DNA from 2 places in the Variovorax sp. GW822-FHT04E09 genome. Region 1 is predicted to be linked to the other one. Evidence: predicted binding sites of a transcription regulator. Region 1 holds the regulator's gene; the other holds the start of a gene.
The links. Region 1 encodes HrcA, which represses chaperone genes, less so after heat shock. Its sites were predicted from a motif close to TTAGCACTCNNNNNNNNNGAGTGCTAA; they were not measured.
Positions count from the first base shown of each region.

Region 1 (4,413 bases):
ATCCAGCCGCGGCTGCGTCCCTGCTGGTCGACCGTGCGGCGCAGCAGCAGGCCGTCGCCCGCCTCGAAGCCGCCTTCGTCGAGCCAGCCGGCCAGGGCCGGGTCGGCGTCGAATTCGGCGCTCACGTCGAGCCGCTCGGCGCCTTCGCGCACGGCACCGGCGTCGGCGCGGTTGCCCAGCGCCAGCTGCAGCGCGTCGATCAGGATGGACTTGCCGGCGCCGGTTTCCCCGGTCAGCACCGTGAAGCCGGCGGACAGGTCGAGTTCAAGGGACCGCACGATCACGAAGTCGCGCAGTGCGATGCGTCGCAAAGCCATCTCAGTTCGTCCTCAAGCTGGGGGCGTGGTCCTTCATTCAGGAGCCCCCTTCGTTCCAATGGAGTTTTTTCCGCAGCGTGTCGAAGTAGCTCCAGCCCCGCGGGTGCAGGAAGCGCACCCGGAAGTCGGAGCGGCGCACCACCACGCGGTCGCCGATGGCGAGCGAGGCGAGCGACTGCATGTCGAAATTGGCGCTGGCGTCGCGCCCGCTCACCAGCTCGATCACGATCTCGTCGGCGTCGGGCAGCAGCACGGGGCGGTTCGACAGCGTGTGCGGCGCAATCGGCACCATCACCCAGCCCGGCACCGCCGGATGCAGCAGCGGCCCGCCGGCCGACAGCGCGTAGGCCGTAGAGCCCGTGGGCGACGCGATGATCAGCCCGTCGGCGCGCTGGTTGGCCACGAAATGGCGGCCCACCGACACGCGCATCTCGACCATGCCCGAGGTGGCGCCGCGGTTGACCACCACGTCGTTCATCGCGAGCGCGTCGAACACCAGGGCCTCATCGCGGATCACCTGCGCGTGCATCAGGCTGCGGTGGTCTTCTTCGTATTCGCCGGCCAGCATCGGGATCAGCGTGGCCTGGTAGTTGTCCAGCGGGATGTCGGTGATGAAGCCCAGCCGGCCGCGGTTGATGCCGATGAGCGGGATGCCGTAGCACGCGAGCTGCCGGCCGATGCCGAGCATGGTGCCGTCACCGCCGACCACGAGGCCGAGGTCGCAGCGCTGGCCGATTTCTTCGACCGACAGCGCCTGGTAGCGCGGGTGGGGCGGTGCGTCGGTGTCCTCGCAGGACGAACGCTCCACGAACACCGTGCAACCCTGCGATTCGAGGAAGGCGCCGATGCCCTCCATCACGCCGTCGCGCGCATCGGCCTGCGCCCGGGCGCCGGAAGCCTGGTATTTGCCGATCAGGGCGACGTGACGAAAGCGTGAGGTCATAGCTCACAAATTACAACACTAAAATCTTGCAATGCTGGACGACCGTGCCAAGTTGCTGTTGAAGACGCTGGTCGAGCGTTACATCGCCGATGGGCAACCCGTCGGATCACGCACGCTCTCGCGTTCGGCGGGGCTGGATCTCTCGCCGGCGACCATCCGCAACGTGATGTCCGACCTCGAGGCGCTGGGGCTCATTGCCAGCCCACACACCTCGGCCGGGCGCGTGCCGACCACGCGCGGCTACCGGCTCTTCGTCGACACCATGCTGACCGCGCAGCGCGAGCAGATGAGCACGCCGAGCCTGGCGGCCGACCAGCCGCAGAAGGTGATCGCCAACGCCGCGCACCTGCTGTCGAACCTGTCGCAGTTCGTGGGCGTCGTGATGGCGCCGCGGCGCGTCTCGGTGTTCAAGCAGATCGAATTCTTGCGCCTGTCGGAGCGGCGGCTGCTGGTGATCATCGTCTCGCCCGACGGCGACGTGCAGAACCGCGTGATCTTCCCGGAATCCGACTACTCGCAGTCGCAGCTGGTGGAAGCCTCGAATTACATCAACGCGCACTTCGCGGGCCTGACGATCGAGCAGGTGCGCGACCGCCTGCAGTCCGAGGTCGAGAAGCTGCGCGGTGAAATCGCCGCGCTGATGCAGGCCGCGGTGCAGGTCAGCTCCGAAGTGCTCACCGATGCGCAGGCCGACGACGTTGTGATTTCGGGCGAGCGCAACCTGCTGTCGGTGACCGATTTTTCCAGCGACATGGGGCAGCTGCGGCGCGCCTTCGATCTTTTTGAAGAGAAGGCGCAGCTGATGCGGCTGCTCGACGTGTCGAGCAAGGCCGAGGGCGTGCGCATCTTCATCGGCGGCGAAAGCCAGGTCGTGCCCTTCGAGGAGCTGTCCATCGTCAGCGCCAATTACGAGGTGGACGGCCAGGTGGTCGGTACGCTGGGCGTGATCGGCCCGACCCGCATGCCGTACGACCGCATGATCCAGATCGTCGACATCACGTCGCGGCTGGTGAGCAACGCGCTGAGCCACCGCAAGTAAGCGGCTGCGCGCGGCGCATAGAATCGGGCCCGCGTGGGCCGTTAGCTCAGTTGGTTAGAGCAGCGGACTCATAATCCGTTGGTCGAGTGTTCAAGCCACTCACGGCCTACCACCACACATTCCCCCTCTGTAGACACTCCGACGAAGGCCGCATTGCGCGGCCTTTTTCCTTGCAACTGCGAGGGCGCGAGCGAGGCCTGTGGCCGCCGCCGATTTCACCTACGGCAAACACAGGATTCCTTCAGGTTGCAATGCAACATCGAAGGCAGAATGCACCATTTGAGTGCAAATGTAACGAGCCGGGTGATCCCTGCGCGCGCCGCACTGCGATTCCCGATGGCCATGACCCCGCTTTTCAAGCTCCTGCTTCCGATGTCCCTGCTCGCGCTCGCTGCATGCGGCGCCAAGCAGGCTTCCACCACCGATGACGCGCCGCCCGAAGTCGGCGTGGTGGCGCTGCACGCCAGCGACGTGGCCGTGCATACCGAGCTCGCGGGCCGCACAGCCGCCTACCGCGTCTCCGAGGTGAGGCCACAGGTCAACGGCATCGTGCGCAAGCGGCTGTTCGAAGAGGGCGGCATGGTCCGCGCGGGCCAGGTGCTGTACGAGATCGAGCCCGGCCCGTTCGAGGCCGCGCACGAGCAGGCGCAGGCCACGCTGGCCACCTCGCAGGCCACCATCGCCAGCCTGCGCGGCAAGGCCGATCGCTTTGGCGAACTGGTCAAGGCCAATGCCGTGAGCAGGCAGGAACACGAAGAGGCGCAGGCGGCGCTGGTGCAGGCGCAAGCCGGCGTGAAGGCCGCGCAGGCGGCCGTGAAGGCGGCGCGCATCAACCTCGACTTCACGCGCATCACCGCGCCCATCGCGGGACGCATCGGCCGCTCCGCCGTGACCGAAGGCGCGCTCGTGGCGCCGGGCCAAGCGATGGCGCTGGCCACGATCCAGCGGCTCGACCCGATCTACGTCGACGTGGTGCAGTCGAGCCTGGCGTTGACGAAGCTCAAGCGCCGCTTCATCTCGGGCGACATGGCGCCGGCCAGCACCAAGGTGAGCCTGCGCATGGAAGACGGCCTGCCTTACCCGCATGCCGGCACGCTGAAGTTCTCCGAGGTGGCCGTCGACGAGGCCACCGGTTCGGTCACGCTGCGCGCCGAATTCCCGAACCCGCAAGGGCTGCTGCTGCCGGGCATGTACGTGCGCGCGCAGGTCGAGTCCGGCGTGGTGCGCCAGGCCATCCTGGCGCCGCAGCGCGGCGTGGCCCGCAACGAGAAGGGCGAGCCGACCGCGCTGGTGGTGGCGGCCGACAACAAGGTCGAGCTGCGCGCGCTCGAGGTGCGCAGCACCGAGGGCGAGCACTGGGTCGTGACCCGGGGCCTGCGCGAGGGCGACCGCCTGGTGGTCGATGGCCTGCAGCGCGCGCGCCCTGGCGAAAAAGTGAAGCCGGTGCCGGTGTCCACGGCAGGCGCGTCATCCGCCGCTGCGCCTTCGCCGGCCGATTGATCAGAAGCGACAACCTCCCGTGATCGCTCATTTCTTCATCCAGCGGCCCGTCTTCGCCTGGGTCATTGCCATCCTCATCATGCTGGCGGGCGGCGTGGCCATTCGCACGTTGCCGGTGTCGCAGTACCCGGACATCGCGCCACCGACCGTGGTCGTGTCGGCCAACTACCCCGGCGCCTCGGCGCAGGCGGTGGAAAACAGCGTCACGCAGGTGCTCGAGCAGCAGCTCAAGGGCATCGACGGCCTGATGTACTTCAAGTCGACCAGCAGCGCCGCCGGCTGGGCCGAGATCAACGTCACTTTCCGCCAGGGCATCGGCCCCGACACCGCACAGGTGCAGGTGCAGAACAAGGTCAGCCAGGCCACCAGCCGGCTGCCGCAGGCGGTGCAGCAGCAGGGCGTGACGGTTGCCAAGTCGCAGAACAACTTCCTGCTGATCGTGGCGCTCTACGACGAGACCGGCCAGCGCACCGACACCGACATCGCCGACTGGATGGCCAGCAACCTGCGCGACCCGATCAGCCGCGTCGACGGCGTGGGTTCGGTGCAGGCCTTCGGCGCGGCGTACGCCATGCGCATCTGGCTCGACCCGCACCGGCTGGCGAGCTACCAGC
Region 1 covers NZ_JBXAMR010000003.1:882,853-887,265, reverse strand. The annotation lists gene recN (DNA repair protein RecN) at 1-317, opposite strand, end outside; gene AC1RL8_RS16445 (NAD kinase) at 355-1,260, opposite strand; gene hrcA (heat-inducible transcriptional repressor HrcA) at 1,292-2,299, shown strand; tRNA gene AC1RL8_RS16435 (tRNA-Ile) at 2,335-2,411, shown strand; gene AC1RL8_RS16430 (efflux RND transporter periplasmic adaptor subunit) at 2,642-3,799, shown strand; gene AC1RL8_RS16425 (efflux RND transporter permease subunit) at 3,819-4,413, shown strand, end outside.

Region 2 (4,413 bases), on a different contig from region 1:
TGGGCGCGAGCCCCAGCAGCGACTTGATGGCCGCGGAAGTTTGCGAGCGCGCCTTGAGCTCGAGGATCTGGCCCAGCAAGGTGAGCGAAATGATCACCGCCGCCGCTTCGAAGTAGACCGACACGCGCCCCATCGACACGAACGACGCGGGGAACACGCCCGGCGCCACCGTGGCCACGACGCTGTAGACAAAGGCGGCGGCCGTGCCCAGGCCGATCAGGGTCCACATGTTCGGGCTGCGGTTCGCCACCGACTGCACCGCGCGCACAAAGAACGGCCAGCCGGCCCACAGCACGATCGGCACGCTGAGCACGAGCTCGATCCAGCTTTGCGTGCCCATCTCGAACCACTGCAGGCGGTGGCCGGCCATGGCGAGCACGGTGACGACAACGCTGAGCGGCAGCGTCCAGAAGAAGCGCCGCTTGAAGTCTTTCAGCTCGGGGTCTTCACCCTCGTCGAGGGTCGGCATCTCGGGCTCCAGCGTCATGCCGCACTTGGGGCAGTTGCCGGGATGGTCCTGCCGGATCTCCGGGTGCATGGGGCAGGTGTAGACCGTGCCTTGCGCGGCGGGCTGCGCAGGGCCCGCGGGCGCATGCCCGTGCGATGCGTGGTGATCGTGGTGGCCGTGATGACCGTGGGGGTGTCCTGCGTGCCTGGTGGACGTGTCGTTCATTCGCGTTCTCCGACAGGAAAGGGGGAAGCCCTTGAGGGGGAAGCGATCAGTGTCCAGGTTGACACGATGTGAAGGTCAAGCCCTGTCGCGCGATACCCTGGAAGAAAAAGCGCCGGCATGGCGGCCGGCGCGTGAAAGACGCGTGCGCATGACGCTCACTTGCCGGCCTTGCCCACCAGCACCGCGCCCTTCATTCCGGCGTCGTAGTGGCCCGGCTGCAGGCAGCCGAAGTCGACCTTGCCGGCCTGGGTGAACTGCCAGACGATCTCGCCGGTCTTGCCCGCAGCCAGCGTGACCATGTTCGGATCGGCGTGCTCCATCTCGGGGTTCTTCTTCATGGCCTCGTAGTGCGCCAGCAGCGCCTTCTCGGTCCCGAGCACGAGCTCGTGCTTCAGGACGCCGGAGTTCTTGACGACGAAGCGCACCGTCTCGCCCTGCTTGACCTTGATGTCCGCCGGCGTGAAGCGCATCGAGTCCGTCATGTCGACCTGGACCGTGCGCGTCACCTTGGCGGCCACGCCGGGCTTGCCGACGGCGGCTTCGGCATCGTGGCCGTGGCCACCGGCATGGGTGCCCGAGGCAAAGGCGCCGGCAGCGGCCAGTGCGGCTCCTGCAGCGAAAACGGTGGTGCGGAAGGTGTGTGTCATGGTGTCCTTGGAGGTTGCCGGGATGCCGCGACTCTAGGAAGCCAAGCCCGTCCACCACCGATCACCCGGATTACAAAAAAGCAATCTGCGCGCGCGACCTCCGTGCATCGGCGACATGGGCACGGCCTTATTTTGCCCGGGCAAAATATCTCAAAACTTCCCGGCCGAAGGCACCCGGCCACCCGGTGTTTCCCCGGAAAAGCACGGCGGTGCCAAACGGCGGCAAGGGCGCCGCCCTTGAAAGGTCATCGAATGCCCTTATGATTAGCACTCGCTGCTGACGAGTGCTAACAGCCCTCCCATCCAGTCGACAGGTCGCCGGTTTCTCCGGCGCCCGACCACAAACAAACCCGTTTCTTACCCTTCCAGGAGATGCAATGAAACTTCGTCCTTTGGCCGATCGCGTGATCGTCAAGCGTGTTGACAGCGAAACCAAGACCGCCTCCGGCATCGTCATCCCCGACGCAGCCGCCGAAAAGCCCGATCAGGGTGAAGTCCTGGCCGTGGGCCCGGGCAAGCGCAACGACAAGGGCGAACTGGCCGCACTGACCGTCAAGGTCGGCGACCGCGTCCTGTTCGGCAAGTACAGCGGCCAGACCGTCAAGGTCGATGGCGACGAACTGCTCGTGATGAAGGAAGACGACCTGTTCGCAGTCGTCGAGAAGTAATTCTTCTCCTCCTTTCGATCCCATCCAAATTCAATCCATTCGGAGTTAATTCATCATGGCAGCAAAAGACGTAGTCTTCGGCGGAGAAGCCCGCGCACGCATGGTCGAGGGTGTCAACATCCTGGCCAACGCAGTCAAAGTGACCCTGGGCCCCAAGGGCCGCAACGTGGTGCTCGAGCGTTCGTTCGGCGCCCCCACCGTGACCAAGGACGGTGTGTCCGTGGCCAAGGAAATCGAACTCAAGGACAAGCTGCAGAACATGGGCGCCCAGCTCGTGAAGGAAGTGGCCTCCAAGACCAGCGACAACGCTGGTGACGGCACCACGACCGCCACGGTCCTGGCACAAGCCATCGTTCGCGAAGGTTTCAAGCTGGTGGCTGCCGGCATGAACCCGATGGACCTGAAGCGCGGCATCGACAAGGCTGTCACGGCCCTGGTCGCCGAGCTGAAGAAGGCTTCCAAGCCCACCACCACCTCCAAGGAAATCGCGCAAGTCGGCTCCATCTCGGCCAACAGCGACGAAACCATCGGCAAGCTCATCGCTGACGCGATGGACAAGGTCGGCAAGGAAGGCGTGATCACCGTGGAAGACGGCAAGTCGCTGGACAGCGAACTCGACGTCGTCGAAGGCATGCAGTTCGACCGCGGCTACCTGTCGCCCTACTTCATCAACAACCCCGAGAAGCAATCGGCGCTGCTCGACAACCCCTTCGTGCTGCTGTTCGACAAGAAGATCAGCAACATCCGTGACCTGCTGCCGGTGCTGGAGCAAGTCGCCAAGGCTGGCCGCCCGCTGCTGATCATTGCCGAAGAAGTCGAAGGCGAAGCCCTGGCTACGCTGGTCGTGAACACGATCCGCGGCATCCTGAAGGTCGTGGCTGTGAAGGCGCCTGGCTTCGGCGACCGCCGCAAGGCCATGCTGGAAGACATCGCCATCCTGACGGGCGGCAAGGTCATCGCTGAAGAAGTGGGCCTGACGCTCGAAAAGGTGACGCTGGCCGACCTGGGCCAAGCCAAGCGCATCGAAGTGGGCAAGGAAAACACGATCATCATCGACGGCGCTGGCGCTGCCGGTGACATCGAAGCCCGCGTGAAGCAAGTTCGCGTTCAGATCGAAGAAGCGACCAGCGACTACGACCGTGAAAAGCTGCAAGAGCGCGTGGCCAAGCTGGCCGGCGGCGTGGCAGTGATCAAGGTTGGCGCTGCCACCGAAGTCGAAATGAAGGAAAAGAAGGCTCGCGTCGAAGACGCCCTGCACGCCACCCGCGCTGCAGTGGAAGAAGGCGTTGTGGCTGGCGGCGGCGTGGCACTGCTGCGTGCCAAGCAAGCCGTGGGCGAGTCGGTCAAGGGCGACAACGCTGACCAGGAAGCCGGCATCAAGCTGGTGCTGAAGGCCATCGAAGCGCCCCTGCGCGAAATCGTGAACAACGCCGGCGGCGAAGCCTCGGTGGTGGTGAACGCTGTGCTGGCCGGCAAGGGCAACTACGGCTTCAACGCTGCGAACGACACGTACGGCGACATGCTCGAGCTGGGCATCCTGGACCCGACGAAGGTCACCCGCACCGCACTGCAGAACGCCGCTTCGGTGTCCTCGCTGCTGCTGACGACCGAAGCCATGGTTGCTGACGCACCCAAGGACGAGTCCGGCGCTGGCGGCGGCGGCATGCCCGACATGGGCGGAATGGGCGGCATGGGCGGCATGGGCATGTAATTTCGCTCGCCCCCAGGCTGCGCGGCACTTCGTGTCCGCTACGCCAACCCCCTACCGGGGGCAACACCTGCGGCCCGGCCAAGCCGGTTCCGCGGTGTTTCGCGAAATAGAAAAAAGCCCCGCTTCGGCGGGGCTTTTTTCATGGGGCGATCAGATGCGCTCGCTTATCGAAACTGGTCGCGCAGCGCCATGTACAGCACCTGGAATCGCGCATGCCGCGTCCTGTGCCCATCGGCCCCTTCGGTTGAAGGCTCCAGCGTCTGCTTCACCGGCGGCAGCGTGCACACCTCTGCCACAGCACCTCCATCGGCCAGCCACGCCAGCCGCGCCGCACCGAGCGCCCCGCCCGTTTCGCTGCCCGCGTACAGCGTGAGCGACACCTGGAAGATGTCGGCCAGCAACTGCCCCCACCACACACTGCGCGCACCGCCCCCCACCAGCGCGACTTCGCGCAGCGGCATGCCGGCCGGCAGGCGCAGCGTGTCGAAGCCATCGCGCAGCCCGAAGCTCACGCCCTCGACCACGGCGTAGGCAATCTCCGCGGGGCCATGCGCATGCGTGAGGCCGAACAGCACCCCTTGCGCATTCGGGTTGTTGTGCGGCGAACGCTCGCCCGACAGGTACGGCAGGAACAGCGGGCAACGCCCCCGGTCCGCCAGCGCGACCGAGGCTGCGGCTTCGAGCAACGCCGCCTCGTCCGCGAACTTGAAGGTC
Region 2 covers NZ_JBXAMR010000005.1:418,501-422,913, reverse strand. The annotation lists gene AC1RL8_RS22110 (copper-transporting P-type ATPase) at 1-673, opposite strand, end outside; gene AC1RL8_RS22105 (cupredoxin domain-containing protein) at 829-1,320, opposite strand; gene AC1RL8_RS22100 (co-chaperone GroES) at 1,698-1,988, shown strand; gene groL (chaperonin GroEL) at 2,044-3,699, shown strand; gene xylB (xylulokinase) at 3,864-4,413, opposite strand, start outside.
Region 2: AC1RL8_RS22100 (co-chaperone GroES) is a predicted target of HrcA. The motif match lies at 1,585-1,611, and genes of this name have one in related genera.